One region of the Brevibacterium sp. genome, then DNA from elsewhere that is predicted to be linked to it. Evidence: riboswitches for the same ligand, from Rfam matches in the RefSeq annotation. Region 1 holds a riboswitch; each other region holds the start of a gene.

What was found. A riboswitch is a leader RNA that binds a small molecule or an ion and turns the genes downstream of it on or off. The one in region 1 is predicted to bind thiamine pyrophosphate.
Region 2: linked by a shared signal. The riboswitch ahead of ACTIIH_RS07060 (ECF transporter S component) and the one ahead of ACTIIH_RS14490 (TenA family protein) in region 1 are both predicted to bind thiamine pyrophosphate.
Region 3: linked by a shared signal. The riboswitch ahead of ACTIIH_RS06530 (hydroxyethylthiazole kinase) and the one ahead of ACTIIH_RS14490 (TenA family protein) in region 1 are both predicted to bind thiamine pyrophosphate.
Region 4: linked by a shared signal. The riboswitch ahead of thiO (glycine oxidase ThiO) and the one ahead of ACTIIH_RS14490 (TenA family protein) in region 1 are both predicted to bind thiamine pyrophosphate.

What each region holds. Positions count from the first base shown of each region.
Region 1 covers NZ_JBQDYQ010000072.1:354-7,659, reverse strand. Annotated here, with positions in the region: gene ACTIIH_RS14500 (hypothetical protein) at 121-681, shown strand; gene ACTIIH_RS14495 (uridine kinase) at 678-1,355, shown strand; TPP riboswitch at 1,384-1,489, shown strand; gene ACTIIH_RS14490 (TenA family protein) at 1,484-2,176, shown strand; gene ACTIIH_RS14485 (phytoene desaturase family protein) at 2,231-3,712, shown strand; gene ACTIIH_RS14480 (hypothetical protein) at 3,729-5,042, opposite strand; gene ACTIIH_RS14475 (EamA family transporter) at 5,067-6,029, opposite strand; gene ACTIIH_RS14470 (LysR family transcriptional regulator) at 6,102-7,007, shown strand; partial or broken gene ACTIIH_RS14465 (hypothetical protein) at 7,004-7,306, opposite strand, start outside.
Region 2 covers NZ_JBQDYQ010000018.1:2,928-10,233, forward strand. Annotated here, with positions in the region: gene ACTIIH_RS07055 (fibronectin type III domain-containing protein) at 1-1,440, opposite strand, end outside; TPP riboswitch at 1,588-1,696, shown strand; gene ACTIIH_RS07060 (ECF transporter S component) at 1,719-2,345, shown strand; gene ACTIIH_RS07065 (ABC transporter ATP-binding protein) at 2,345-3,877, shown strand; gene ACTIIH_RS07070 (energy-coupling factor transporter transmembrane component T family protein) at 3,870-4,715, shown strand; gene ACTIIH_RS07075 (hypothetical protein) at 4,738-5,280, opposite strand; gene ACTIIH_RS07080 (putative quinol monooxygenase) at 5,331-5,651, opposite strand; gene ACTIIH_RS07085 (class I SAM-dependent methyltransferase) at 5,727-6,329, opposite strand; gene ACTIIH_RS07090 (LysR family transcriptional regulator) at 6,352-7,227, opposite strand.
Region 3 covers NZ_JBQDYQ010000015.1:41,775-49,080, reverse strand. Annotated here, with positions in the region: gene thiD (bifunctional hydroxymethylpyrimidine kinase/phosphomethylpyrimidine kinase) at 1-129, opposite strand, end outside; gene thiE (thiamine phosphate synthase) at 126-896, opposite strand; gene ACTIIH_RS06530 (hydroxyethylthiazole kinase) at 893-1,807, opposite strand; TPP riboswitch at 1,795-1,928, opposite strand; gene ACTIIH_RS06525 (sugar ABC transporter permease) at 2,145-3,356, opposite strand; gene ACTIIH_RS06520 (ATP-binding cassette domain-containing protein) at 3,353-4,177, opposite strand; gene ACTIIH_RS06515 (substrate-binding domain-containing protein) at 4,276-5,370, opposite strand; gene ACTIIH_RS06510 (LacI family DNA-binding transcriptional regulator) at 5,463-6,560, opposite strand; gene ACTIIH_RS06505 (TfoX/Sxy family protein) at 6,882-7,229, opposite strand.
Region 4 covers NZ_JBQDYQ010000002.1:19,325-26,630, forward strand. Annotated here, with positions in the region: gene moeB (molybdopterin-synthase adenylyltransferase MoeB) at 1-937, opposite strand, end outside; gene ACTIIH_RS00850 (thiazole synthase) at 934-1,701, opposite strand; gene thiS (sulfur carrier protein ThiS) at 1,703-1,960, opposite strand; gene thiO (glycine oxidase ThiO) at 1,957-3,117, opposite strand; TPP riboswitch at 3,107-3,209, opposite strand; gene thiE (thiamine phosphate synthase) at 3,221-3,904, shown strand; gene ACTIIH_RS00870 (ketopantoate reductase family protein) at 3,901-4,866, shown strand; gene ACTIIH_RS00875 (histone deacetylase) at 4,820-5,395, opposite strand; gene ACTIIH_RS00880 (alpha-hydroxy acid oxidase) at 5,634-6,890, shown strand; gene ACTIIH_RS00885 (TetR/AcrR family transcriptional regulator) at 6,898-7,306, opposite strand, start outside.

The DNA.
Region 1 (7,306 bases):
GGGGCTTCGACGTTCCGCCCACAGCGGCCGCGTTCGGACCGCGGGCGCTCGTCGACGCCGCGGCCGGCTTCACTCCCCCCGTTCATCACGAAGCACAATCAGGGCGGCAAGGGCCTCGGTGTGCGTCGCTTCGACTCCCACGCCGAGCTCGAGGCGGTCGCCGACGAGTTCGCGCCCGGTGGTGCGAACGCGCCGATCGACGGCATCACCCTCGTCCAGGAGTATGTGCAGCCTGCCCAGCCGTTCATCACCCGTGCCGAGTTCATCGGCGGACGCTTCCACTATGCGGTGCGCGTCGACGTCTCAGGTGGGTCGTTCGAGCTGTGCCCGGCCGATGCCTGCACGATTCCGGGCGCCGGGGCTGATCCCGAGGTCGAGGCGGTCCCCCAGTTCGACCGCCGTGAGGAGATCACGGCCGGAACACCGCTCATCGCTCGGCTCGAGACGCTGGTGGCCGACCTCGGCATCGAGATCGCCGGCGTCGAGTTCATCGAGACCGCCGACGGCCGTCAGGTCGTCTACGACATCAACACGAACACGAACTACAACCCGTCCGTCGAGTCCGCCGAAAAGTCGGCGGGTAGTCAGCCTGCCGCGGACCGTATCGCGGAGTACGTGGCGTACACCCTCGCCGAGGCGGCCACGCAGTCGCTATCCCCCGCCGGGTCCGTAGCCCGGTGAGTTCCCGGGGCACGGCCCTACGAAACCTGCTGGCTGAGCTCCGCGCAGTCCGGCCGGGGCATCGTGCGCTCATTGCCCTCGACGGGGTCGATGGGGCCGGGAAGACGATGCTCGCTCACGAGCTCGTGAATTTGGCCAAAACCGCTGCGGACGTACCTGGATATGTTTCCGGCCGCCGGGTCACCGCCATCCGCATCGATGGCTTCCACCACGCTCGGGCGATCCGCTACGCCCAAGGCACGGGGCCAGACACCTTCTATCGCCGTTCCTATGACTACGGAGCATTCGTCGAGTCCGTCGTCGAACCATTTCGACGAGGCGACTCGGTCGTTCCAGCTGTGTGGGACGTCGACAAGGATCGGCCGATTGCTCCGGAGCCTCTGAGTCTGCCGAACGACTGTGTCCTCCTCATCGAGGGAATCTTCCTCCACCGTCCCGAGCTTGTGGATCGATGGGATGCGAGCGTGTGGGTCGATGTTCCGTTTGAAGTCTCGGTCCCACGAGGGAACGAGCGGTTTGCCGGAGCCTTCGATGCCGATCCCGAGGCCACATCGAATCATCGCTATGTCCGCGGTCAACGACTGTACTTCTCTGAGGCGTCTCCGCGGGAGAAGGCGACATGGGTATTCGACAATCGAGACCTGGACCGGCCGAACCTGATCCGGTCCTACTGACAACTCTCCTTACCTTGGTGATAGTGTCGAAGCGCTGCAGGGGAGCGCCGATCAACAGGCGCTGAGAGTGCGAGAGCAGACCCTTTGAACCTGATCCGGTGAGTACCGGCGGAGGGAGTGGAACAACGATGACAACCACAGGCATCGGTGCATCGATCGAGGTGGCCGCCTACGGAGCGGTGTCCGAGCTGATGAGTTCGACGAGCAGACAATGGGCGGCGGCGGTCGACCACAGATTCGTCCGGGAGCTCTTCGCAGGCAGCATCGACGACGCCGTGATGCGCGACTATCTGGTGCAGGATTATCAGTTCTTCGAGTCATTTCTGTCCATGCTCGGCGCGTGCGTCGCCCACGCCGATGAACTCGAGGCGAAGCTGCGGTTCGCTCGACAACTGGGAATGCTCGTCGCCGATGAGGACACCTATTTCGTCGACTCATTCGCCGAATTGGGAATCGATCCAGCCGATTACCTCCACCCGGAACTAACCGCCCCGACGGTTGGGTTCCGCGATCTCATGGACGACTCCGTCGCTTCGGCGTCGTATCCGCAGCTGCTCGTCGTCCTCGTCGTCGCCGAATGGCTCTATCTCGACTGGGCCGAGTCCGGTGAGGAAATGCCGCAGCGACAGGTTCACCGAGGATGGATCGACCTCCACCGAGGCGAGGCTTTCCGCGGGTGGGTGCAGTTCCTCGTCGATGAGCTCGAGCGCGTATTCCAGGCAGCCGACGACCAGAGCTCAAAGGCTGAGTCCCTCACCCGCGTCTGGCAGCGGGCCGTCGATCTCGAATGCGCCTTCTTCGACAACGTGTACGACAACTGAGCTTCCAGGGTCTGCACTCCGCAGCCGTCCACCTCACTGACCTAGACTGGCCACATGAGCACTGGTGTTGATGCAGTCGTCGTCGGAAGTGGTCCCAACGGCATGGCCGCCGCGGTCACCCTGGCCCGCGCCGGGCTGAGTGTCGAAGTGTTCGAGGCTCAGCCGACGATCGGCGGCGGTGCCCGCACCCTCGACCTCGGGCTGGCCCCAGGCATCACTCACGACATCTGCTCGGCCGTCCACCCACTGGCCATCGCCAGTCCCTTCTTCGTCGACTTCGACCTGCGCGCTCGCGGCATGGAGCTGACGACTCCCGATATCTCCTATGCCCAACCGCTGGATAACAAGCCCGCCGCGCTGGCCTTCCACGATCTCCATGAGACGGTCGACCGCCTCGGCGAGGCAGGACCCGAATGGCGGCGATTCTTCGCACCGCTCCTCGAACGTGTCGATGACGCGATCTGGCTCTCCCTCGGTGACAAACGCTCCGTGCCCGAGACCCTGCGCGACGTTCCAGGCATCGCGAACATCGTGAAATTCGGTCTCCGACTGCTGAGCCAGGCCAGTCCTGCCTGGAACATTCCTCTCTCCCACGAATCCTCCCAGGCCCTGTTCACCGGTGTCGCCGCGCACGCGATCGGCGGGCTGCCTGCCATGGGCACCGCGGCCACGGCCACGATGCTCTCGACCGTCGCCCACGCCGGAGGCTGGCCCTCCCCCATCGGCGGATCCCAGGCGATCATCAACCACCTCGTCGCCGATCTCGAAGCCCACGGCGGCACTGTGCACGCAAACTCCCCGATCACCCACGTCACAGACCTGCCCAAGGCCCGCGCCTATCTGCTCGACACCTCGGCGTTGGGCGCGGCGCAGATCTTCTCCGGCCTGCTGCCGGACCAGGTCGACAAGAGCCTGCGGGGGTTCAAACAGGGCAATGCCGCGGCGAAGGTCGATTTCGTCCTCAATGGGCCGGTCCCCTGGTCCGACCCTGAGGTGGGGCGCGCCGGAACCATCCATGTCGGCGGCTCACGGGCGCAGATGGCCGCCGCCGAGGCGCAGGTGACGAACGGCCGCATGCCGGCCGATCCTGTCTGCCTCGTCTCCGACCCCACCGTGTTCGACCCATCACGCGAGGTGAACGGCCTGCGCCCACTGTGGACGTATGCGCACGTGCCCTTCGATTGTCCGCTCGACCCGACGGAATACATCACGAGGCAGCTCGAACGCTTCGCCCCGGGCTTCCGCGACCGCATCGTCGCCCACAACGCGATCCCAGCCTCCGAGATGGCCGGGCACAACCAGAACTACATCGGCGGGGACATCGCCACCGGTGTTGTGTCGTTCTACCGGATGATGGCCAGGCCGCGCACGAGCTGGGACAACTACAGCCTCGGCGTGCCCGGTGCCTTCCTGTGCTCGGCGGCGACCCCACCGGCACCGGGCGTGCACGGAATGAACGGCTGGTTCTCCGCCCGCCGGGCACTCAAAACCCGTTTCGGCATCGACGAGACACCCAGTCTGTCCCCGGTCGACTGACTTTCATTCAGCTGACTCAGCCCCGCACCCACCGATCAGCGTCGCCGTCATAGCGCCATTCGGCCACCTCGGTGACGGCCTCGATGACGTTGTTCAGCCAAAACGTCGTATCCGGATGCCACCCTGCCACGAGACTCGCCGTCCGATCATCCGTATTACCTGCCGTGGGGACGGTCTCCGCTTCCTCGCCGAGGCGGCCCTCCGTCACGTCGATGACCGCACCGGCCGCGCGCAGATAGCCGGACAGACCCACGTGTACACCGTCGAATTCCTCGGACACCCGTGACCAATCGGGAATGACCCACCGACCCTTGCGCCCGGTGGTCTCGAACCACACGTGGCGGCGCTGCGCGGTGACGTCGAGCGGATAGCGCCTGCACAGATCCGCCCAATCCTCAGGTCCGCGAATCTCGGCGATGCGGGCATCCGGGCGCAGTTTCAGACGGCATGCTCGGGCACGCTCGAGACCGAAATCGTCCTCGACGAGTTCGACGCCGATCAGGGTTCCGTCCGGCCAGGTCCCCGTCGACGACCAGAGCCCGTCTGGCGGAGTCGACCACCATTCGCCGCTGACCTCCTCGTAGGGGTTCTTGGCGAAGTCGTGACGGTACTCTGTTTCGGTGGTGAGGACATCTGCGAGCCACTCGTCCAACCCCCACGAGAGCCTCGCTCCGTCTCGCTCGAGAGGCGGATAGAGATCGGTCAGCGTGATCGCAGGCGCCGCTGTCGAATCAACAGGACCTAGGGGCCGGTCGAATACTGCAGGCAGCCCACTGCGATGATCTGCGTCATCCCAAGCCAGAGCCCATTGATTGCCCGGGTGCAGAGGCGCTGTCCAGACATCGAGCAGGCCAGTGGATATGAGCATCTCCGCGAAGGGGCGCAGAGCTTCCCGCACCTCTGGGGCAGCAGCGATCTGATCGGCACCGTGAGGAGGCTGCCAGTACATGGCGCCGGAGATGACTTCGGCCATCTCGTTCTCCAGGTCAATTTGAGTCGGCCTCAGCGGTGTGACGCGTCGCAGGGTTGCCGCGACGTCCTGGGCAGTGACGTCTCCGGGTTCCGGTTCGGAGTCTCCCTCGCCGAGGTACATCGCCACCGCAGCGCCCTGCTCCTTGTCGGCAAGGAAGCCGGCGATGAAGACATCGTGGCGAGCCTCGGAAAGCGCACGCGCTTCCTCGGTGAGAGGTTCAGCGTCCTCGTCGAATTCGTCGTCGCGTCCATTCAGGGCCAGCCCAACCACGAGCGAGCGTCCCCGAGGGGACGCGAGCAGATCCTCGACGGACAGGCGGTCGTCATGAAGAGTCGGAGGCGCATCATCGGCGGTCATGACCTCAGGCTACGCGAATGCCCGTCAACTGGTCCTGATGGAATCGCTGGCGTCGAAATCCTTCGCTTGCGCGCTCACCGGCACGGCAACCTCGGCGGCGGCGAGAATACGGGCCCCCTTCGCAGCCTTGAGGCCCGCTCCGAGGACCCCGATGATGACGAGGACGGCTCCGCACAGCTCCCCGAGGCTGACTCGCTCGCCGAGGAAGACGAACGCCGCGCTCATCCCGACCACAGGAACGAGCATCGAGAACGGTGCGACGACGCCGGCCGGGTTGCGCGACATCAGCCACGACCACACCCCCGACCCGATGATCGTCGCGACGACCGTGGTGTAGATCAGGCCAGCGATGGCAAGAAGTCCGGTCGGGGTAGTCAGCCCCGCGAACGACGCCCCGACCCTCTCAGGTCCTTCCACTGCGAGGGAGAGCGCCAGCATCGGCAGGGGTGGGACGACGGACATCCACATCGTCAGCTTGATCGGCTCGGTGGTGTGAGCCTGCCGGTTGCAGATGTTGCCGATCGCCCAGCCGAAGGCGCCGGCGAGGGTGAGGAGGAAGGGCACGAAGCTCGCGTTCGAGTCGAATCGCTGCCAGCCTACGACGGCGAGCCCTGCCATCGCGACGAGCAGAAAGGCCATCTGCGAACCGCGGACCCTCTCGCGCAGAAACGTCATGCCCAGCAGCACCGTGAAGGGGCCCGAAGCTTGGAGGACGAGGGACGCGAGTCCCGCGGGCATGCCGGCGGCCATCGCCCAGTAGAGGAAGAGGAATTGCAGCAGTCCGAAGCCGAGTCCGTAGCCGATGATCCACCGTGCTTTGACGTCGGGCTTCGGTACGAAGAGCAGCGCGGGAACCGCGAGCAGGGCGAAGCGCAGAGCCACGAGGAAGAAGGGCGGGAACTGGGCCAGGGAGAGATCGATGGCGAGGAAATTCAGTCCCCATATCACCGCCACCGAGGCGGCGAGCAGACAGTGCTTGAACGACATGGCCCCATTCTCAACCGCAACAAATATGAAGCACAATCGCAGAGTGCTTCATCGACTCTGTAGCATGACTTCATGGTCATTGATCCGAAACATCTCGAGCTGCTGCGCCTGTTCGACGAATACGGCAGCGTCACCGCCGTCGCCGATGTCACCCATCGCTCCCCGTCGGCCGTCTCTCAGCAGCTGAGGCAGGCCGGGAGCGAGATCGGCCACGCTCTCGTCGAGCCCGCCGGCCGCGGACTCACGCTCACAGCCGCGGGACGGCTGCTCGCCCACGGTGGTCGGGACGTGGCCCGCACGCTCGCCCGGGTGCAGGCCCAATGGGAGGGCCACCTCGGCGAAGCTGTCGGAGAGATCACCCTGGCCGGGCTGCCGAGCGCGCTCACCCACCTCCTCCCCGATGCGCTGCGCAGGCTGCGGGAAGACCACCCGCACATCGATCTGCGCATGGACGATGTCGACCTCGCCGAGCACGAATTCGCGGGACTGACCCGAGATGTCGATATCGTCGTCGCACACAGCCTCGTCGCCGAACGACCCCTGGGCACCGACGGACTCACCGTCGTCCCGCTCGCCCGCGAACCCATCGATGTGGCCCTCGCCATCGACCATCGGCTCGCCGATCGCGCCGAGCTGACCCCGGACGATGTCGTCGATTGTCGCTGGGTGGGAGTGCCCCGCGGATACCCCTTCGACACGATCCTCACCTCGATCGAGCATCTCACCGGTCGCGACCTCGACGTCGTCCAACGCATCCGGGACAACCGGCTCATCGAAGCGATCGTCGCCTCCTCGGACCAGGTCGCGCTCCTCCCCCGGTTCACGACGCCGCGCGATGCGGGACTGTCGCTGGTGCCGCTGACGGGGGTGACGACGACACGCTGGATCGTAGCCGTGATGCGTCCGGACACGGCCGAACGTGTCGCAGTACGTGCTGTGATCAGTGCGCTCAGCCGGGTCGACGACGCCGCGGTTTAGGCGGTGCCCATGCTGGTGAAGCGCTTGGGCACGAGCTTCTCCAGGGGCAGGAACGCCGCCCAGCAGATGACGGTCGGCAGGAAGTGGATGCCCAGCGCGAGATACGTCATGAGGTGGAAGAGGAAGAAGAATGCCACGGCCCCGTACAGCCACTTGCCCTCGAGGAACAAGACGACGGGTGAGAGGAACTCGAAGACGAGTGTCGCCCATTGCGCGGCGATGAGGAGGCCGGGCATCTCGAGGAACGGCTTCGACCATTCGGCACCGCGGCGCATGATCGCCCAGATGATGACCGCACC
Region 2 (7,306 bases), on a different contig from region 1:
ATCGTCATCCGGGGCGGGTTCTTCCGCCTCGGCGCGCCTGAGTTCGACATCGTCGATCTGCTCGGCTGCGGCCTGCGCTTCCGCCCGTTCGCCATCGGCCGACGCTCCCCCAGTGGGCACCTCATAGGTCGTCGCCCGCAGCGCTTCGTCGCTGACGCGGACCCGGGTGAAGGCGGGCATGTCGTTGTGGACGCTCTTGCCTTCCCAGTCGAGGCCGGGAACGTAGTCGTAGAACTTCGACCCCGATGACGAGGTCAGCGTGAGGTAGAGCGTCTGCCCGTCTTCCTTCTCCTCATCGGCTCCCGCTTCGGAGCCCTCGACGGGCTTGCGCTCCCCGTCCATGAGGAAGGTGCGGTTAAAGATGTGGTCGTGGCCGGAGACGACGAGGTCGATGTCATTGCGGGCCGCGACCGGTGGGATCGCCTTCCGCAGCCGCTTCACATCGAGATCGTTCCAATGTGTTGCCGTCGAATAGATCGAATGGTGAAACCCGAGCACAGTCCACCGCACCTGGCCACCGTGTTCGGCGACGACCTCGTCGATGAATTCGGCGTGGGCGTCCATGTCCGAACTGTTCGAGTTGATGTTGAGAAACAGGACTCCGTCTTCGATGAACCAGTAGTCACCGCCGGAGGTGATGATTCCGCCGCCGCCGTGGTCGTGGCTGACATTGGGTCGGTTGAAGTGCTGTTCGTAGGCTTTCGACGACACGTCGTGGTTGCCGATCGTCGTCGCCTGCGGGATCGTCCGGGTCGCTTCCGGGGCCAAGTACTGCGCATACTGCTCTTGGTTGCCGGCGGAGTTGACCTGGTCTCCCAGCGAGTAGAAGAAGCTCGGGTCGTCGGCAGTGGCCACGGCCGACGACAGGGTCCGGTCCCAACCGGTGGCATCGTCGGGATCTCCGCCTCCGGCGCCGACCTGGGGGTCGCCGAAGACGAGGAATTCGTCACCTCCTCCGGCAGATGCCATGGTGAACTGCTGCACCTCGGTGAACCCGTCCTCGTCGCTGCCGACCTGGTAGGCGTAGTCGGTGCCGGGTTCCAGGCCGGTCATGCTCGCATGGTTGTAGTGACGTTTGAGGTCGGTGGCAAGGCCGGAGTCTGTGGTCTCAGCCGCTGCCGCGTCGGCGGGAAGTTCGCGTCCCTCGAGTTCACTGACCGGCGCCCACCGGACCTCTCCCCCGCCGGAGTTCTCACTCATCCAAGAGAGGTCGCGCGTCGTCGGGTCGGCTCCGATCTGCAATACGGGATCGGTGATCGATTCGCTCCCCGCATCCCCCTCGGCGGGCGGGTCCGGCGGGTCCTGGCTCGCGGTCGAGCTCGGGCCGCCCGAGCCGAGAGACGGTTCGGCGCGCACGGGCACCGGGGCCGCCACGAGTGCGGCGAGCAGGGTGGCGGCGGACAGGGCACTGAGTGGTCGCTTGAGCCGATGCGTATTCACCCGCCCAGTCCTACCGATCAGCAGTGTCTGGTCGTTCTAAGGCTCGTCGACGAGACCGGGAACGGGAGGTGAATCGCCGATGACGACTCCCGGCCCCCGCGTCGCCTCCGCTCCCGGTTGCTGCTTCTCTCACCTGTTGTACAGTGGTGGCTACGACAGGGGAGCGCCGTCAGGGGCGCTGAGAGTGCAGAAGAAGCTGCAGACCCTCGAACCTGATGCGGTCAGTACCGCCGAAGGAAGTCGAGACTCTTCACCCCTCCTTGATATGAGGAGGCACAATGCCGAACACCACTACGCCGACCACCACCCCCACCCGTGCGCAAGCCTTCACCGCGGCACCGAAATCCAAGCAGTGGCGGGTCGTCGACTATGTCACCACCGCCGTGCTCGGCATCGCCGTGGGACTCGTCTTCTGGGTGCTCGCGCTGAGCTGGAAGGTTCTCGAACTCGCCTTCCAGGCATTCCCGCCGTCGATCGGCCTCATCGCCGGACTCTGGGTGCTGGCCGGTCCGCTGGCCGGTGCCATCATCCGCAAACCCGGTGCCGCACTCCTGTGCGAACTCATCGCCGCGACCGTCGAAGCCGTGCTCGGCTCCCACTTCGGGGCGACCGTTCTGCTCTCGGGTCTGCTGCAGGGCCTCGGTGCCGAACTCGTCTTCGCCGCCTTCGGCTACAAACGCTTCACCCTGTGGGTCACCGCCGCTTCGGGAGTGCTGGCCGCGGCGTTCATGGCCGTGAGCGAGAACATCATGTACAACGCCGAATGGCAGTTCGGCTTCCAGGCGATCTACGCGGTCTGCGCGATCATCTCCGGCCTCGTCATCTCCGGCATCGGCGCGTGGTATGCCTACCGGGCGATCGCGGCCACCGGGGCTCTGAGCTCCTTCGCCTCCGGCCGTCGCTGATGGCCCTGCCGATCACGGCCTCCGACTTCTCATGGACGCATACAGACCGTGAGGGGCCGGCAGTCGGTCCGCTCGACCTGCAGATCGCGGCCGGAGAGAAGGTGCTGCTGCTCGGCGCCTCCGGGGCCGGCAAATCGACGTTCCTCCACGCCGTTGCCGGTGTCCTGCCCGAGGAATCGGGTGAAGCCACCGGTGAACTCCTCGTCGGCGGTGAGAAACCGGATCCTCGCCGAGGCTGCACCGGGCTGGTCCTCCAAGATCCCGATTCGCAGGTGATCTTCTCCCGCATCGGTGATGATGTGGCGTTCGGGATGGAGAACCTCGGACTTCCGGCCGAGGCCATCGAGGCTCAGGTCCCCGAGTCCCTGCATGCGATGGGACTCGATCTGGCCCCGGAGCATCCGAGTGCTGCCCTGTCCGGTGGGCAGAAGCAGCGGCTGGCTCTGGCCGGGATCCATGCGATGGCCCCGGAGGTCATCGTCCTCGACGAGCCGACGGCCAATATCGATCCCGCCTCGGCGACCGAGGTCCGCGATGCCGTGCTCACCGTGCAGGCCGAGACACAGGCGACCATGCTCGTCGTCGAACACCGGGTGGAGCTGTGGATCGATCACGTCGACCGGGTCATCGTGCTCGGCCGCAAAGGCATCGCTGCCCAAGGTCCGCCCGAGCGGATCTTCACCGATTCGGACCTGACCGAAATGCTCATCGGCTGCGGCATCTGGATGCCGCAGGACTCCCCCACCCCGTGCCGAGGCGGGGCCGCAGGAATCGGTGGGACGTCGGGCCGCCTCGGCGAGGTACTGCTGCGCACTGATCGGCTCAGCGTTGCTCGACCGCGCATGGCCACCCCCGCCGCGACCGGCCTGGACCTGAGCCTGAGCGCCGGTCAGGCTCTCGGAATCGTCGGTGCGAACGGGGCAGGCAAATCGACCACGGCTCTGACCTTGGCGGGCCTGCTGCCCGAATTCTCCGGGCAGGTCCTCGCAGAGGCGGCCCTGCGGGAAGGAGCCAAACGGCCCCAGCCTTTCGCCTGGCCGTCGAAGCAGTTGGCGGCGCGCATCGGCATGGTCTTCCAGGAACCGGCACACCAGTTCCTCACCTCGAGCGTGGCGGCCGAACTCGAGCTGGGTCCCCGGCTGGCCGGGTGGTCTGCCGCCGAGTCGCAGTCTCGGGTGGATGAACTTCTTGCGGGACTCGGTCTCACCGGTTTGGCGCAGGCTCATCCGCAGAGTCTCTCAGGTGGGGAGAAGCGTCGCCTGTCGGTGGCGGCGATGCTGGCTCCCCGGCCCCGGGTGCTCATCGTCGATGAGCCGACCTTCGGTCAGGATGCGCTGACGTGGGCGGGGTTGGTGGAGATGTTCCTCGATGCCTTGGAACACGGTTCCGCGGTGGTCGCGGTCAGCCATGATCACGCATTCCTCGAGGCCATCGGGGCCGATCTCCTCGAACTCGGCGACCGCAGCCACGAAGAGCGAGCCGACGACAATCAGTCGGATTCGCATGTCAGGGCGGGTGAGCGCGGTGAGTAAGGGCCTCGATGTGTATTCTCGCCACTCCCCCGAGGTCGCGGTACAGGATCCGGGGCAGCTCATCCCCGTGGTGCGTTCGACCGCTTTGGGGCGGTGCAATCCGCTGACGAAGATCGCAGTCGCCCTCATCCTCATGGTCGGGGCGCTGCTGAGCATCGATCTGGTCTCTGCCGGGGTGGTGCTGCTGGCGGCATTGCTGGCTCTGCCGGCGACGGGGCTCGATCTCGTGGCCGCAGCCAAGCGGCTGTGGTTCCTGCCCGCCGGTGCTCTGCTCGCCGCTTGGGGCACGGCTCTGCTGGCGGAGAAGACCGGGGATGTGGTCGTCGATGTCGGACCCGTCCTATTCACCACGGGTTCGTTGGCCGCTGCCGCAGCGATCTTCGTGCGCGCCCTGGCCCTGGCGATCCCGCTCATCGTGCTCGCCTCGACGATCGATCCGCGGGACCTCGCCGATTCGCTCATCCAGCATCTGCGGCTGCCCGAGGTCGTCGTGGTCTCTGTTCTGGCGGCGTCGCGTCTGCTTGGATTGTTGGTCAGTGAGTGGCAGGTGCTGGCGATGGCCAGGCGGGCCAGAGGCGTCGCCGGCGGTACGCTTCTGCGGCGCACGGGCAGCCTCTTCAGCGGGGTGTTCGTTCTGCTCGTGGTCTCGATTCGCCGGGCAACGACCCTGGCGATGGCGATGGAGGGCCGGGCATTCGGTCGTCCGGGCCGCACGTGGCGCAGGCGGTCGAGTTTCGCAACCCGAGATGTCGTGGCGGTGCTTCTCAGTCTGGCTGTCGGCGGGATCGCGATCGGTGCGGCTCACGTGCTCGGAGTCTGGAACCCGATCATCGGGTGAGGCGACGCGGATATGGCACAACTCAGAGCTGATTGAGGATGTCCTTGCCGAAGGCCCGCCATTCCTCGAGGGCTTCGGGGCTGGGCAGTTTGGAGGTGGTGAGGACGAAGAGGGTCTTGTCGTCGCTCTTCGTCTCGGCTGCGGCTTCGACCTTGATGCCGCCGTCGAGGTTGGCTCGCCAGAAGGAGCGCTTCGCCGTCTCCGAGGTGCGGGGATCGCCGTCGAGGGCCACCTCGTTGAGGGTATTGCCGACCAGAGAGCCGAACTTTGCGATGAGTTCGGAACGGTCGCCGGGGATCGTGCGGGACACGGCGACGTCGAAGGTGCCGTCGGCACGCTGGCCGGGGACGCGACGGCCGATCTCCTGCTCATAGGCGACGACGGCGCCTTGGACCCACCAGCCGTGGTTGTCGACCTTGCCGTCGAACTGGGGATAGAGAGCGTCGGCGAGTTCTTTGTGACTCGCCGACGCTCCCCCGGCCGCTTCGAGGCGAGCACGGGTGTCGGCCCATGATTCGTCGAGGGCCTTTTCGATCGATGCGATGTTCTGCGCTTTGGTCGCCATGGCAGAAGTCTATTCGCCCAATCGGCCCCGTTTGAAGGCCCGGAAGGCGATCAGTCGATCTTGAGTTCGCCCATCTCGTCCCAGCCTTCGCCGTCGATCTTGCGGGAGATGATCTTCGGGGTCGAGACCAGATGCGGGCGCATGGCTTCGAGGCCGGCAGCGAAGTGATCGCTGGTGACGTGCGGTTCTGCGCCTTCGTCGGTGAAAGCCTCGACGAGGACGAACTCGTTCGGGTTCTCCAGGCTCTTCGACCATTCGAAGAAGAGGTTGCCGGGTTCGGCGCGGGTCGCCTCAGTGAAGGTCCGAACGGCTTCGGGGAACTTCTCGACACTTTCGGGTTTCACGTCATACTTCACGACGATGAAGATCATGATCATTCTCCTTCAGCTGATCAGCAGTACGGGTCGATCCCAGCTTAGTTCGGCCGCAATTGCGAATCGACCGGCTCACAGCCTTTCGGCGATGAGGACGAGGAAGTCGCTGTCAGCTTCGAAGGGACGCAGCTCCCAAGTGGAGAACTTCTGGTCGACGAACATCCCCGTGGCTTTGACGTCTTCGATGAAGTCGTCGAAATCGTACCCGCGTCCGGCACCGAAGCCGGACACGAATCGACCGCCGTGTTTGAGGGTCGACTTGATGTTGCCGAGGGTCTGCCGACGCGAGGCGGGATCGAGGAAGGACAGGACGTTTCCGGCGCAGAATGCCACGTCGATCTCGGTGATTCCGGCACCGGCGAAATCGAAGTCGGCGAGGTCGCCGGTGTGCCATTCCCCGCTGGGGAAGTCCTCCTCGGCGACGGAGATGAGGAATTCGTCGAGGTCGACGCCGAAGACGGTGTGCCCTTCGTCGATGAGCTGTCCCCCGGCCCGTCCGGTTCCGCAGCCGGCGTCGAGGATGCGCGATCCCCGCGGAGCCATGGCGTTGACGAACCTAGCCTCACCGCCGATGTCGTGCCCGGCGGCCGCGAGATCACGCCACCGCTGCGCGTAATTCGCCGAATGATCGGGGTTGGCCCTGCGTACCTTGTTCCACTGATGGTCGAAGCTCATGCCCTCATCCTAGGCCGTAACCTCAGGCGAAGACTTCGGTGACCACCTCGGCGACCGCCCGGACGGGATCGCTGGGGCCCGGGGAGGTCAGCACGATGATCTCGCGTCCGCCCGCCCCCGCGACGGGGTGGAGGTCGACGTCGGGCCCGCCCAACGACATCATGATCGGCGTTGCCAAGGTCAGGCCGAGCCCGGTCCCGGCGAGCGCCAACGCGACCGCGGTGTCCGTGACGATGTGGGTCTCCTTCGCATTGATTCCCAGCGCCGAGGTGGCCAACCGCATCGCGCGGCCGAAGAGCTCCTCGGCCGGTGGGAGGATCCAGTCGGCCTCGGCCAGATCGTCGTCGCTCGGCCGGGACGTCCCCGCGGGGACGACGATGCCGAAGTCCTCCTCGGCCACGGCGTCCCAGCGCAGCCCGCGCATCGGCGGCAGCGGCGCAGCTGGGTAGTTGATCCCGATGCCCAGGTCGATGACCCCGTCGATGACGGCGGCCGACATGGTCTCGACATTGATCTCCCGCGCCCGGACTTCGATATGCGGATGGCGCTCGGCCAGCGCCCGCACCACCTTCGGCAGCGCCGTCGTCGATGCCGATCCGAAGACGCCGAGGGTGACGATGGCCTCGCTGCGGAAGTCCCGGCCGAGCATCGCCATCTCCGCCTGCTGCTGAGCGGCGAGGATGTTCCGTGCCCTGGGCAGCAGGGTGCGCCCGGCTTCGGCGAGGACGAGCCCGCGGCCGCGACGTCGGAACAGGTCGGAATCGACGGCCCGGCGCAGCGCTGAGATGTGCTGGGACACGGCCCCGACGCTGTAGCCGAGGTGGTCGGCCGCCCGCGTCATCGACCCGAGTTCGGCCACTGCGACGAACGTCCGCAGCTGTCCGAGCGTCCAGGTCATGGCGGCACTCCCCTGTCTTTAGGTTTCTTGAACACTATGTTCACAAACTCTCTCTTGTCCTTAAGTGTGATGGCAACCA
Region 3 (7,306 bases), on a different contig from region 1:
GAGGGCGGTGATGACGGTCGTGCCCATGGTCTTCCGCGCGGTGAAGGTCTTGAGGTCGGCTTGGATTCCGGCGCCGCCGGACGGGTCGGTGCCGGCGATGGACAAGGTGATCGGCGGGCGGGTCGTCATTGGTCGCTCCCGGTGAAAGCGGCCAGCAGCTCTTCGGCCGCCGACTTCGGATCGTCGGCCAGGCAGATCGCCGAGACCACGCAGATTCCGATCAGACCACGTCCGTGCAGGTCGGGGGCACGGTCGGCGGTGATGCCGCCGATCGCGACGGCGGGGAGGCCGGCTTCTGCCGCCAGTTCGCCGAGGCGGTCCGGTCCGATGCCGTCGGGGGCGTCGGCTTTCGTGGAGGTGTCATAGACCGGTCCGATGCCGACGAGGTCGACGACTCCGGAGTCGCGGGCGGCGGCGAATTCGTCGCTGTTCGCGGCCGAGAGACCGATGAGCGGTTCCGCACCCAGGACCGCGCGCACCTCGGCGACGGTGGTGTCAGTTTGGCCGACGTGGATGTGCACGTTCTCGCCTTCGTCGATGAGGCGGAGGGCCACCTCGACGCGGTCGTTGAGGACGACGGGGACCGTGCGGTCGGTGCCGCGGGTGGCGGCGTCGACGGCGGCGATGACCTGGCGGGTGAGCGAATAGAAGCTTGCGTCGTCGATGTCTTTGTCGCGGACCTGGACGATGCCCACTCCCCCGGCGACGGCGGCCTGCACGGTCTCGGCGACGCTGCGACCGGCGGCTTCGCATTGCGCGGAGTCGGTGACGAGGTAGAGGCGCGTGTCGATTCCGGCGAAGCGGTCGGTCGCGGCAGCGCCGTCGGTCGCGGCAGCGCCGTCGGTCACGGCAGCGCCGTTCGGGTTGTCAGCGATGTGGCGGGATCCGGCGGTCATGCCTGGGCGCCTTCGCCGGCCGTGAGCGTGTCGAGGCCGATTCTCGCCTGCGCGAGTCGGTCACCGTCGACGGTGTGGAGAGCGTCGAGGAAGCTCACCGAGTAGCTGCCCGGACCCTTCGCACCATCGGCGGCGAGTTCCCCGGCGACCGCGAAGTGGGCGTGGGCGGCGACGACAGCTTCGAACTTCGCCGAGGCGGCCCCACCGTTCGCGGACTGCTCGGGGGCGCTGATTGCTGAGACGTCGGCGTCGGGGTCGGCCAGTCCGGCACGGGCGGCGGCCAAGTAGGCGACGGTGACGGCGCCGAGTGAGCAGCCGGTGCCGATGACCAGCGGCATGAATTCGTGGCCGCCGGTGATGCGGGCGACGTGATCGGTGCCGTCGATATGGGCGACGACGGCATCGGTGGGTCCGGATACGGCGACGGTCGCCCCGGTTTCTCTGGCCAGCTTCGCAGCGGCGGGAAGGACGGCGTCGACTTCATCGGTGGAGTCGACTCCGCGTCCACCGAGTCCCACGCCGGCGAGTGCGGCGATCTCGGAGGCGTTGCCGCGGATGGCGGTCGGGTGATCGGCGGCGGCGCGGCGGATGCGGGAGGTGCGGAAGTCGACGGCGCCGACGCTCACGGGGTCGAGGACCCAGGGCTTGCCGGCGGCGGTGGCGACGTCGATGGCAGCATCGGCGGCGAGCAGCTGATGGTTCGAGGCGGTGCCGAAGTTGACGAGGACTCCGCTGGCGATCCCGGCGAACTGTCCGGCATCGGCTTCATGGTCGAGCATCGCCGGGGAGGCGCCGACGGCCAGGAGCACGTTCGCGCTGAACTGCTGCACGACGGTGTTCGTGATGCATTGGATGAGTGGGTTGATTGCGCGCAGTCGCGCATTCGCAGAACGCAGGTCGAAGTCAACCATGACGATCCCTTCGCTAGTATGGCCCAGATCAGGTTCGATGGGTGTTCTCTCAGCCTCGGTGTCCTCCGTGCGCAGCTCTTCGGTGCGAACGGATCCTCATGAGGCACCCCATGTCATTGGCATCGACTGTATCAGCCTGACTGATGCGGAGCGACTCCATGCGCTGCTTGGTTGCTCAGCACCGACCGCTCGACTTAACGTCGCTGCATCAAGCTGTGCATTGCGCGCTCGAAGCTAAGGCGAGCGGTCGGCAGAGGGTGCTCTTGCGGAACCGAGCGGTCGACGACAACTTGAGCGCTCAGCGCTGAGCGGACGCCCCTGTGCCGCCGACCCGGCACTACCCGCGCCCGACGTACCTCTGGCCGCGGCGGCTGAGCGCATCGATGACGACGGCGGTGAGCAAGACGAGCGCGGTGATGATCTGCTGTGCATCGGAGTTGAAGCCGATGAGGTAGAGACCGTTGTTGATCGCGCCGACGACCAGTGCGCCGAGCACTGCCGCCCAGGCGGTTCCGCGACCACCGAACAGCGAGGTGCCGCCGATGACGGCCGCAGCGATCGCGTTGAGCAGGTCCTGCGTGCTCACCAGCGTCGATCCCGCGTTCGTCGTCACTCCGGTCTTGATGAATCCGAACAGAGCGGCCAGCACTCCGGCAGCCATGAACACGCTGATGCGCACCCAGGTCACGCGGATGCCGGCACGCCGGGCGGCTTCGACCTTGCCGCCGACGGCGTAGATCGAACGACCATAACGGGTCTTGCGCAGCACGAGGTCGATGATGATCGCGATGACGATCATGAGGAAGAACGGCATCGCCAGACCGAAGTCCTGATTGACGAGGATGAGGAAGCCGAACACGATCGCGGCCAACAGGACGATCCTCACGATCACCGAAGTCCAGCTCGGAGCACTGAGACCCTCCCTGTGGCGGCGCAACTTCGAATAGATGATGCCGACGCCGAATCCGATGATCGCGATCGCACCGAAGACATAGGCCCAGATCGCCGGGAAATAGAAGCTCGCGAAGTCGAAGGCGAAGGTGTCCGACATCGACAGGTTCTTCTGCGTACCCAGGGTTGTCAGCGTCAGGCCGGTGAACGCGAGCAAGCCGGCCAGGGTCACCACGAACGCCGGGATGCCGACGACGGCGAAGAACCAGCCCTGGATCGCACCGACGACCAGGCCGAGCAGCAGCATGATGACCAGCGCCAGGGCCGGCGGCACACCTTGCCTCACCACCAGAACACCGAGCAGCGAGGCGGCCAATCCGCCCAACTGCGCCAGGGAGAGGTCGATCTCGCCGAGGAGCAGGATGAGGTTGATGCCCAGGGCAAGTATCGCGAGGAATGCGACCTGGGTGGAGAGGTTGACGAGGTTGGCCGGAGAGATGAAGTTCGAGTCGGCCGTCTGGAAGACGATGACGATGACGATGAGGGCGAAGATGACCGGGAACGATCCGAGCTGGCCCTCTTTGACCCGTCGCAGGAACGTTCCGACGACGCCTTCGTGAGTGATCCGTTCGTCGGTGATGAAGGAATTGCGGGTCATCGACGCTCACCCCTCCGTGCCGCACGCTTGGTCACGACGTTGTCGCTGGCCCCGGTGATCGCGGCCACGAGCACGTCCGTGCGTTCGTCGCCAGGGAAGTCACCGGCGTCCTTGCCCAAGCGCAGCACGTGCACCCGCTCGCACACAGCCTGCACGTCAGCCATATTGTGGCTGACGAGCAGCACCCCGAGGTCACGTTCCTTCAGCCGTTCGATGAGGTTGAGCACCTCGGCCGTCTGGGCGACACCGAGCGCCGCCGTCGGCTCGTCGAGCATGACCAGGGAGGGTTCGCCCAGCAGCGAGCGAGCGATCGCGACGGTCTGACGCTGACCGCCGGACAGGGCCGCGATCGGCACTCGCACGCTCGGGATCTTCGCTGACAGACTGCGCAGCAGCTCCCAGGATTTGGCCTCCATGGACACCTCGTCGAGCACTCCGCCGCGGGTCTTCTCATGTCCGAGGAAGAGGTTGGCGACGACGTCGAGGTTCTCGCACAGGGCCAAGTCTTGGAACACGGTGGCCACTCCGGCCCTCTGCGCGTCCTTCGGGGAGGAGAACCTCTGCGCCGTTCCGTTCATGATGAGCTCGCCCTCATCGGCGGCATGGACTCCGGCGATGACCTTGATCAGCGTCGATTTGCCGGCGCCGTTGTCGCCGACAAGGCCGACGACCTCGCCGCGGCCGACGCTGAGATTGATGTCGGTCAGTGCCTGAACGGCACCGAATCGCTTGTTGATTCCGCGCAGTTCGAGCACCGGCTCGCTGTCGCTGCCCGGCGTCCGCGTCGCCGCAGATGCCTGGTCAGGGGTGTCTGGTGTCATCTGTTCCTACTTGTCGCAGTCGTTGACCCCGGCAGCCGGCGACCGGTGATGGTCGCCGGCTCGAGGTCGGTCGCATCAGATCGTGAGCGCGCACGTGCTCACTTCACGCCGGCATCGGCACAGAGCTTCTCCACCTTGCTCGTGCAGATATCAGAGGCCTTGATCTGGTCGCCGACGATGTCCTTGATGTTGTCCTTGGTCACGACCTTGGCCTCGACGAAGTCCGTCGGGGTGTCTTTGTAGGTCGTGCTCGCTTCGACGTCCTCGCCCGCAGCCAGAGCCACAGCGGCCTTGGCGGCGAACTCCGCCTGCGGTGGGATCGACTTGTAGATCGTGGCGAACTGATCACCCTTGAGGATGTTCTGCAGACCGTCGACCTCAGCGTCCTGGCCGGTCACCACGGTTTCGACCTTGGCCTTCTTCGTCGCGGCGATGACGCCGCCGGCGGTGCCGTCGTTGGCCGCGTAGATGGCGATCGGCTTCTCACCGTCGCCCTGCAGCTGACCTTCGACCCACTGGCGGGCGTCGTCGGGGTTCCAGTCGAGGGTGTCATGGCTGGCGGCGATATCGACGCCGGCACCTTTGAGAGTCTCTTCGGCACCGGCCTTGAAGTCCGCGGCGTTCGGGTCTTTCGGGTCACCGTTGACCATCCACACCGGGCCCGATTTCGGGTCGACTCCGGCCTCCTTGAGCCCGTCGAGCACGGCCTGGCCTTGGAGGTTGCCGATCTTCTTGTTATCGAACGAGGTGTAGTAGTCCGCGCCCTCGAAGAAACGGTCGTAGGAGATGACCGGGATCTTCTTCGCTTCTGCCTTCGACAGCGCCGATGCCACCGCTGAGGCATCGACTGGGTCGAGCACGATGGCATCGACACCTTCGGTCACTGCGGCTTCGAACTGCTGTTGCTGCTGGGTCGCATCCTGATTGGCGTTGCGGTATTCGACCTTCGCATCCGGATTGGCCTCTTTGAGGTACTTCTCGAAGTTCGGCTTGTCGAGCGACTCGTACCGGGTGGTCTTCGACTCGGGCAGGAGCAGCGCGATGGTGACGTCGCCGTCCCCGCCGGATCCACTGTCGGCTTCGTCGTTGCCCTGGCCCTTCTGATTGCCGCAGCCGCTGAGCGCCAGAGCGCCGATCGCGACCGAGGCACCGAGGAGTGCCAGCTTCTTGTGGGACTTAAGGTTGTGCCTCATTGTGAACCTTTCAATCATTCTGACAACGTTGTCAGGCTGTTGAATATGATTCGCTGAAGACCGCCTGCTGTCAACTGTTTTCGCAAAAGTTCTCAGCGAGTGTCGGGCGGCTCTTCACCGCTGCCACGAGCGATGACGCACAGCGCGTTGTCGAAATCGGGCACGCTGTCGTCGACACGACCATGCCCCATCGTCTCCGCCGCGATCGGGCCGTTTCCCTCACCGAGGCGGCCCCCGCCCGCCCCGGCACCGCTGGGTTCCGCACCGGCCCGGAGCCTGCGGACCGCCTCGGCGGCAAGGGACTCGACGTTGCGATCGACGACGGTGACGTCGAGGAGTTCGGCCGTGGGGAAATCGTCGATGCCCACCAGGGCCGGCCATTCGCCGAGGCGGCGGCAGGCATCGATGGCGCCCTGCGTGAGCGTGGCCGAGAGGGTGATGAGGGCACCGGGGGCGCTGCGGGAGCCGAGCCAGGCAGCAACGACGTTCTTTGCGCTGGCTTCGTCGTGGGCGTCTTCGCGCATATACGCGCGCCAGCCGACACCGCGACGGCCGGCGACGGCATCCTGGATTCCCTGCAGGCGGCGGGTGGTGATGAGGCTGGGCGATTGATCTCCGATGACGCCGAGTGCCATGTGTCCGTGAGCGAGCAGCTGCTCGGCCGCGAGGCGTCCCGCTTCACGGTCATCACCTGCGACGATGCCGATGCCGGGACTGTCGACCGCCGGGTCGAGGGAGACGATTCTGGTGCCCGGCGCCGAGGCGGCTCGTGCGTAGGTCTCGGCCGCCTCGGGGTGGGCGCGGATGACGATGATCCCGGTCAGATCGTTGGCGAGGCATTCGTCGAGGAAGGCTTCCTCCCGGTCGGGATCGTCACCGACTACGGTCACCACAGGGCGCAGGTCGACGGCTGCGAGTTCGGTTTCCACGGCGGCGAAGGCACGGGCCTGGAAGGCGTCCCCGGCATCGGAGAGGACGACGCCGATATACGGCGAGCGGCCTCCGGCACGCAAACGCCGGGCTGTGGAATTGAGTCGGAATCCGAGTTCTTCTGCGGCGGCTTCGACTTTCTCCGCGGTCGAGGCGGCAACGTGCTTTTCGCCGTTGAGGACGCGGGAGGCCGTCTTGATGCTCACACCGGCGCGGGCAGCGACCGTGGCCAGGGTCGGCCGATCGTTCTGCTTCGCCATGTGCGCACCTTTGAGTCTGAGGACCGATTCGTGACTCTGCGCAGCGACGCGCAGGCAACCGTTGGAATGATACTAACCGCTGAGGTGAAGGATGAACGCACTCGCCGAGGTGGGGCTCCGTTGCGAAGCCCCACCTCGGCGATTGCGGTGTTCGGACTTCGGCGCCTCACCCACCGCTCGAGTCAGCGCCGACCGCGCACATCGGCTCGGTCGCATCGCATCGACCGCTCAAGTCCGCACCGACCGCGCGCCGCATAGCTCGCTGCAGTGTCGCTGAGGTGAGCGGTCGGCAGATAGCGGCCGCGTCAACGGTCCCCCGGATCAGTCCGGCAGGCTCGTCACTGCCCGGTTGAAGTCCATGGCGGTCTTGATCCAGAATGCCAGCTGCTCGTCATCACGAACAGACTCTGCGCTCACGTTGATCCATCCCGGCCCCATGTTTCGCCCGGTTCCCATCTCGGCTTGGGCAGCTTCTGGTCGCTTGAGGAGCTCATCGTGCCGAGCGGCATCGACTCGCACCAGCAGATCGCCCGTCTTACCTGCACTGACGATCATCTTCTCGTTGACCATGACTGCGCGGCCGCCGAACATCGAGACCTCTCGAACCACGGGCCCTTCGGCAACGAGCGCACGGATCCGTTCGACGAGTGAAGTCTGCTCGGGTGTCATCGCATGCTCTTCTCTGGTCAGCGGTGCAGTCAAGGTCGCTTTCACTGTGAATGGTACTCGCCGAGGCGGGACTCGTT
Region 4 (7,306 bases), on a different contig from region 1:
AGTCCTCCCGCACATCGACGACAAGCACATCGTCTTCGACGGACAGGAATTCGGCGACGTCGATCTCATCCGCCGCAGGCTCTGCCATGCCGCCGCCGTCAAGGTCCGCAGCACAGGCGGCAGCCACCTCGGTGAGATCAGTGACCGGGGGACGGTCGGGATCGGGGGAGAACCGCAGGGTCGAGTACTCCCCGGACAACGCCTCATAACGCAGCAGCCGACCGATGAAAGGGGCACCGATGCCGCAGATGAGTTTGATCGCCTCGGTCGCCATCGCCGAGCCCACGGTTCCGCACAGTACGCCGAGGACCCCGCCCTCGGCGCAGTTGAGCACCGAATCGGGTGCCGGGATATCCGGGAACAGGTCGCGCAACATCGGCCCGTGACCGGGAACGAACGTGCTCACCTGACCGGCGAAGCGGAAGATCGTGCCCCACACCAGCGGGGTGCCGGTGAGTTCGGAGGCATCATTGGACAGATACCGGGTGGCGAAGTTGTCCGCCCCGTCGATGACGACATCGTGTTCACCGAAGAGACCGAGCGCATTCTCCGGGCTCAGCCGTCCCTCGATCGTGCGCACCTCGAGGTTCGGATCGAGCCGGTGCACGGCATCGGCGGCAGAGGTGACCTTCGGTCGGCCCACATCGTCATCCCGGTGGATGATCTGGCGCTGCAGGTTCGACGACTCGACCACATCGTCATCGATGATGGTCAGTTGTCCGACCCCGGCGGCCGCGAGATAGCTGAGCACCGGTGAACCGAGTCCGCCAGCGCCGATGACCAGCACCGAGGCGGCCCGCAGACGCCGTTGTCCCTGAAGTCCGAATCCCGGCAGGCTCAGGTGCCTGGAGTAGCGTTCCAGCTCCGTCCGGGACAGAGATTCCACGGGGTCGACGAGAGGCGGCAGCGACGGAGGAGTGGCGGCAGCGGTGGTCATTGTGCTGCGACCATTCCGTCGAACGGCGATGATGCCACTGCCAACGGTCGTTTGGGGATCCTCCCGGCTCCGGCCGCCAGATGTCCGGCGTCGACGGCCAAAGCCATCGCCCGGGCCATGGCGTGGGCGTCGTGAGCGCGAGTGACGGCAGAAGCCAGGAGAACCGCGGTGCACCCGAGCTCCATCGCCAAGGCGGCGTCCGAAGCGGTTCCGACACCGGCGTCGAGGATGACGGGCACCTGCGCGCGGGAGACGATGGTCTCGATGTTGTGAGGGTTGAGGATGCCCAGCCCACTGCCGATCGGAGCACCTGCCGGCATCACCACGGCCACCCCGGCATCCTCCAGACGTTTCGCCAGAGCCGGATCATCGTTCGTATAGGCGAAGACCGTGAACCCGTCGAGGACGAGCTCCTCGGCGGCGGTGAAGAGCTCGACGGGGTCCGGGAGCAGGGTGTCCTCATCGGCGATGACCTCGAGCTTCACCCAGTTCGTCTCCAGGGCCTCCCTGGCCAGTCGGGCGGTGAGCACGGCATCACGGGCCGTATAGCAGCCGGCGGTGTTCGGCAGCACCCGGATTCCCAGACGCTGCAGCATGGTGAACACCGAGTCCCGGGACTCGGCGTCGAAGCGGCGCATCGCCACCGTGGTCAGCTCGGTTCCCGAGGCCACGAGGGCGTCTTCGAGGATGCTCAGGGAACTCGCCCCACCCGTGCCCATCACGAGGCGAGACGACATCTCCACGTCATCGACCATCCAGCTCATCTCAGCCTCCCTGCACTGCGGTGACGATGTCGACGGTGTGCCCGTCGGCCAGGGCGAACCCGGACCAGGCACCGCGACGGATGACCTCGCCGTCGACGGCCAGGGCCAGCCCTAAGCGTCCGCCGTCGGCCGGTGTCCCATCGGGATTCAGCTCCCGTCCGGTGACCTCGGCGATGAGGTCGAGCGCCGAGGTGGCACCCGGCAGCTCATGATTGTCGCCGTTGAGGACGATGGTCGGTGGGTGGTCGCGATCGGTCATGAGTTGCTCCTCATCGGGTAGGCGGTGGTGTGGTCTGTGGTGAAGCGGAGTGGGGACACGGACTCGAGCGTCCCGTCAGGAGGCCAGTCGGAGGCAGCACCCAGGGCGAGCTCGGCGCCGAGCCGGCCGCCGAACGGGGCCAAGAGGATGCCATGGCGGAAGTAGCCGGTGCTCACGACGCAGCCGGGATCGATGCGCCCGATCATCGGCAGGTCGTCGGGCGAGCCGGGCCGGGCTCGGGTGGTGATGTCGGTGATCTCCGCGTCGAGGATGCCCGGGACCAATCGCTGCCCGTCAGAGAGCAGCCGGTGGATCGCCCCGGCAGGGGTGCCGGAGAGCCCGTCCTCACGGGAACTGGCACCGAGCACGATCTCACCGTCGGGGCGTGGGACCAGGTAGACGGGGCGACCGTTGACCAACCCGCGGATGGTCCGATTCAGCAGGGGAGTCGCCTCGGCGGGGGCACGCAAGCGCAGCACATCACCCCAGACTTCCCGGATCGGCAGCGGCGGGGCACCGGCGATCTCGGTGGTGGCGCTGCCGGCGCAGACGACCACCTGATCGGCTTCCAACCGGCGTCCGTCTCCCAGTGTGACGCCGGTTGTCGCCGCACCATCCCCCAGCAGCTCGGCCACTCGCTGCCGGATGAGCAGCGACTCTGAACCAGCCGCAAGCGCAGACAGCAGTCCCGCCGATACACGACGCGGATCGATCGAGTGATCACCGGGAATGTTCACAGCCCCGGCCACGGCAGGCGACAGCGACGGTTCGATATGGCGGGCAGCACTGCCGGTGATGAGCTCGGTGGCGAAACCCGATCGCGATTGTGCTTCGCGCAGTTCCCGCAGAGCCTGCAGATCAGCCCGGTCACCCGCACACACCAAGGTCCCGGCATCTGTGAAACCGAGATCGGTGCCGGCGGCGCTCGCCACCTCGGCGGCGAATTCCGGAAACATCTGAGCCGAGGTCCGCATCAGCGGATACAGGGGAGTCTGTCCCCAGACCACCTCGGCGGCGGGAGCGATCATCCCCGCGGCGGCATGGCTCGCCCCCTGGGCGGGGGCAGGATCGATGATGGTGACTTCGGCACCGAGACGGCGCAGATACCAGGCCGTGGACAGGCCGATGATCCCGGCGCCGACGACGATGACTCTCACAGCTTCTCCCTCCGGCGGCATGATCCGCATCAGGTCTGACGGTCGGCCTTACGCCCTCTCAGCCTCGTTGGGAGGCTCCCGCGAACTCCTCTACTCTATGACCATGACCACACAGATGCCACCGCGCACCGCAGCGCGGCAGACGAAGAGAGCCTGGAGGCAGGCCCGTTTGGCCGAAGCGTCGCTCTACCTGTGCACCGATGCCCGGACCGCTCAAGGCGACCTCGCCGAGTTCCTCGACGCCGCCTACCGTGGGGGAGTCGACATCATCCAGCTGAGGGACAAGAGCCTCGAGGCCCGCGCCGAGATCGCAGCATTGGAAGTCCTCAGGGATGTCGCCGCACGCCACGGCAAACTCTTCTCCGTCAACGACCGCGCCGATGTCGCGCTGCTGACCGACGCAGATGTCTTCCACGTCGGTCAGGGAGATCTCACCAGCAGTCAGGCCCGGGCCGTGCTCGGGCCCGACGTCATCCTCGGACGCTCCACTCATTCCCTCGAGCAGGCGCTCGCCGCCGAGGCGGACCCGGAGACCGACTATTTCTGTGTCGGACCGGTCTGGGAGACCCCGACGAAACCCGGCCGTGCCGCTGTGGGGACGGCACTGCTGACCGCCGCCGCCGCCGAGGCGAGCAAACCGTGGTTCGCGATCGGCGGCATCGCGGCAGGGGAGAGGCTGGACGCGATCCGGCAGGCGGGCGCGAACCGTGCCGTCGTCGTCCGTGCGATAACCTCGGCAGACGACCCCGCTGCGGCCGCACGGGAGCTCAAAGAGGAGTTGGAATGACCCCAGCAGCTGACAGCGCATCCGACACAACCGGTGCAGGTGCCGACCTGTCGATCCTCATCGCCGGGGCAGGGGCCACCGGTGGGGCGTTCGGCACCTATCTGCAGGAAGCCGGACGCGATGTCACATTCCTGCTCCGGCAGGCACGGGCCGCGAGGGTCCGCACGGAGGGACTGCGCTTCACTGCGCCCGGTGATGATCGGACGAATCAGGTCGATGTCATCACCGCTGAGGAGCTCGCAGCCGCACCACAGACCTTCGACCTCGTCATCGTCGCGGTCAAAGCAGGCGGCCTCGACTCGGTCATCGCCGATATCGGACCGGCTGTGGGCGAGCAGACGACGATCATCCCGTTCCTCAACGGTATGGCCCAGATAGAGAAGCTGCAGTACAGGTACCCCGGGCAGGTGCTCGGAGGGTTCGTCAAGATCGTCGGCACCATCAGGGACGGAGCCGTCGTCCAGCTCACCGACCTTGCGGTGATGACCATCGGCGACCTTCACGCCGCGGCCGTACCCACGCGAATCTCCGCGGCTCTCGACGTCCCCGGATTCAAGCTCCAGATCGTCGACGGAATTATCGACGGGCTGTGGGAGAAGTGGACCTTCATCGCCGCGGCGGGAGTCGTCACATGCCTGTTCCGCGCTCCCGTCGGGGCGATCATGGCGGCCGGCGGCAGATCGCACGTGCATGCCATCATCGACGAACTCGAAGCCGTGGCGACCGCGGCCGGACACCCGGTGTCGGAGGCCTCCCACGACATGACGCTGCAGATGCTCACCGCGGACGGTTCGGCCTTCACCTCATCCCTCTACCGGGATGTGACGGCAGGGCTGCCGAGCGAAACGGAGCACATCCTCGGCGATCTGTCGGCCAAGGCAGAGGAGTTAGGAGTCGCGACTCCGCTGCTCGACCTCACGCTTGTGCAGCTGCGGGCCGGGGAAGCCCAGAAGCGGCTCTGACCTCGGCCGTGCCCGTGCGCAGCATCGCCAGATACGGCTCCTGCGGCTGAGTGTGTTCGATGTCGGTCGAACTGTGGGCGGCGGTGAATGTGACCATGGGGACGTCGTCGGCATCATCGAGGGCGAGCAGCGTTTCGTAGCCGCCCGGACCCAGAGAATGGGAGCTGCCTGCCGGCAGGTCGAAGACGAGGCGTTCGAGCGGACTGTCGGGCTCGGGCGGACGGTTCATCTCCTGGGCGGCCACATCGGCGAACTGTTCGGCCGTGATGAGGTAGGCCTTGGCCGGGGTCGGTCCGGGGGCGGAATGATCATAGAAGGCCATGCCGCCGCCCCACACCGTCGATTCGCCGGCGAAGTAGATCGTTCCGGGCAGTTCGATCCCGGCTTCGGCGCGGGGAAGTGTGCCGTCTCTGGCGCCCGGGTAGGTCACCTTAGCGCCGGGCGGTCGCCCGCCCTGCAGATAGCAGGCGAGCCGATCGCGAGCCATGTTCGATCCGTAGCTGACGTACCACACATGTGTTTGAGACATCCCCTCCATCATGACATCTCGGGCTCGGAGTTCGTCGGATCGGCATCCGCCGCGTCCGGCGCGTCGGCTGCGTTCGCCTCCGCTGCGACTGAGGCGGCGAACGGCTCTTCGTCTCGGTCAGCTCCGTCGAAAAGGCGATCAGCTCCATCTTCGATAAACTCGGCCTCCAGGCAGGGGAGACCATGAGCCGACGTGTCGCGGCAGTGCTCGCCTACCTCAACCGAGAACGAGGAGAGAAATGAAGCGCCGACTGCCCGATCTGAGAGAACTCGCCCCCTTGCTGCAGTTCGACCTGCCCCGACTCGACCGGGTTGCAGCCAGATTGGAGTCGGCCGCGGACATCTGGGACCTTCGCCGCATCGCCAAGCGCGTGACACCGACCGCACCGTTCGACTATGTCGACGGTGCGGCTCTGGATGAGCGGACCCTGGCGAAGAACCGTGAGGCGCTCGGCACCGTCGAGCTCCTTCCCCGCATCCTCCACGGCGTCGATGCGCCGGATACGTCGACGACGATCGCCGGCGCCCGAGCCCGGCTGCCCTTCGGCATCGCCCCGACCGGCTACACGCGTATGATGCACTCCGCAGGCGAGGTCGCCGGAGTCCGAGCGGCGGCGAAGGCCGGAATTCCGTTCTCGCTGTCGACGATGGGCACGACCTCGGTCGAAGACGTCGCGCAGGCGGCACCGGATTCCACCCGGTGGTTCCAGCTCTACCTGTGGAAGGACCGGCAGCGCAGCCTCGACCTGATCCAGCGGGCCGCCGCCAGCGGATACGAGACCCTGCTGGTCACCGTCGACACCCCGATCACCGGTCAGCGTCTGCGCGATCACCGCAACGGGCTGACGATCCCGCCCCGTCTGACACTGGGAACGATCCTCGACGCCTCCTATCGTCCCGGCTGGTGGTTCAACTTCCTCACCACCGAACCGCCGAAATACGCGTCGCTGTCGAACACCTCCCAGTCCCTGGCGGAGATGACGAAGACGATGTTCGACCCGACCCTCGACCTCGATGACCTGCGGTGGATCCGCGACCAATGGAACGGACGCCTGTTCGTCAAGGGGATCCTCACCGCCGAGGATGCCCGGCGCGCCCGATCCGTCGGAGCCGATGGACTCGTCGTCTCCAACCACGGCGGCCGCCAGCTCGATCGGGCCCCCGATTCGCTGACCTCCCTGGCCGAAGTCCGTGCGGAGGTCGGACCGGAGATGGAGCTCATCTTCGACTCCGGCATCATGTCCGGCACCGATGTCGTCGCCGCGCTGTGCGCCGGAGCCGACTTCGTACTCATCGGCCGGGCGTACCTGTACGGGCTCATGGCCGGCGGCCAACGAGGCGTCGAGAGGGCGATCGCCCTCATCCAGCAGGAGATCCTCACCGCCATGGGGCTCATGGGCGCCCGGAGCATCTCCGATCTGGGCCCCGACCTCGTCCGCGGCCTGCCTCAGTCACCGGTCTCGGACCGGGAGCTGCCGGTCGTCGACTCTGTGTGAGCCCGTCTCAGGCACTCAGCAGACGCGTGAGCAGCCTGAACTGATGGACTGAGATCTCCTCAGGGCCGACGGTTGGGCTATCGCTTTCCGTCAGGTGCAGAGCCCATTCGTCGAACGTCCGCAGCAGTGAGAACACCGCCAGAGTCTGGAGCTCGAGCGGACACTCGACATCGATCGTTGCGGCTTCACGTCCGGCGATGAGCACGGCGCGCACCCATTCTTCGACGCGGTCGGCAAGGCGTCGCACAGCCGGACTGTCCGTATTCGCATAGACGATGTGCCACAGGAGCGTGAGCTCAGGGCTGCCGGGCCATGTTCGCGCAATGTCGTCCCAGACCGAGCGCGCACGGTCCCAGAACCCGTCCGAAAAGCTGTCCGGAGCAGGCGGAGTCCAGAACCCGCGGGCAGCCGCAGCG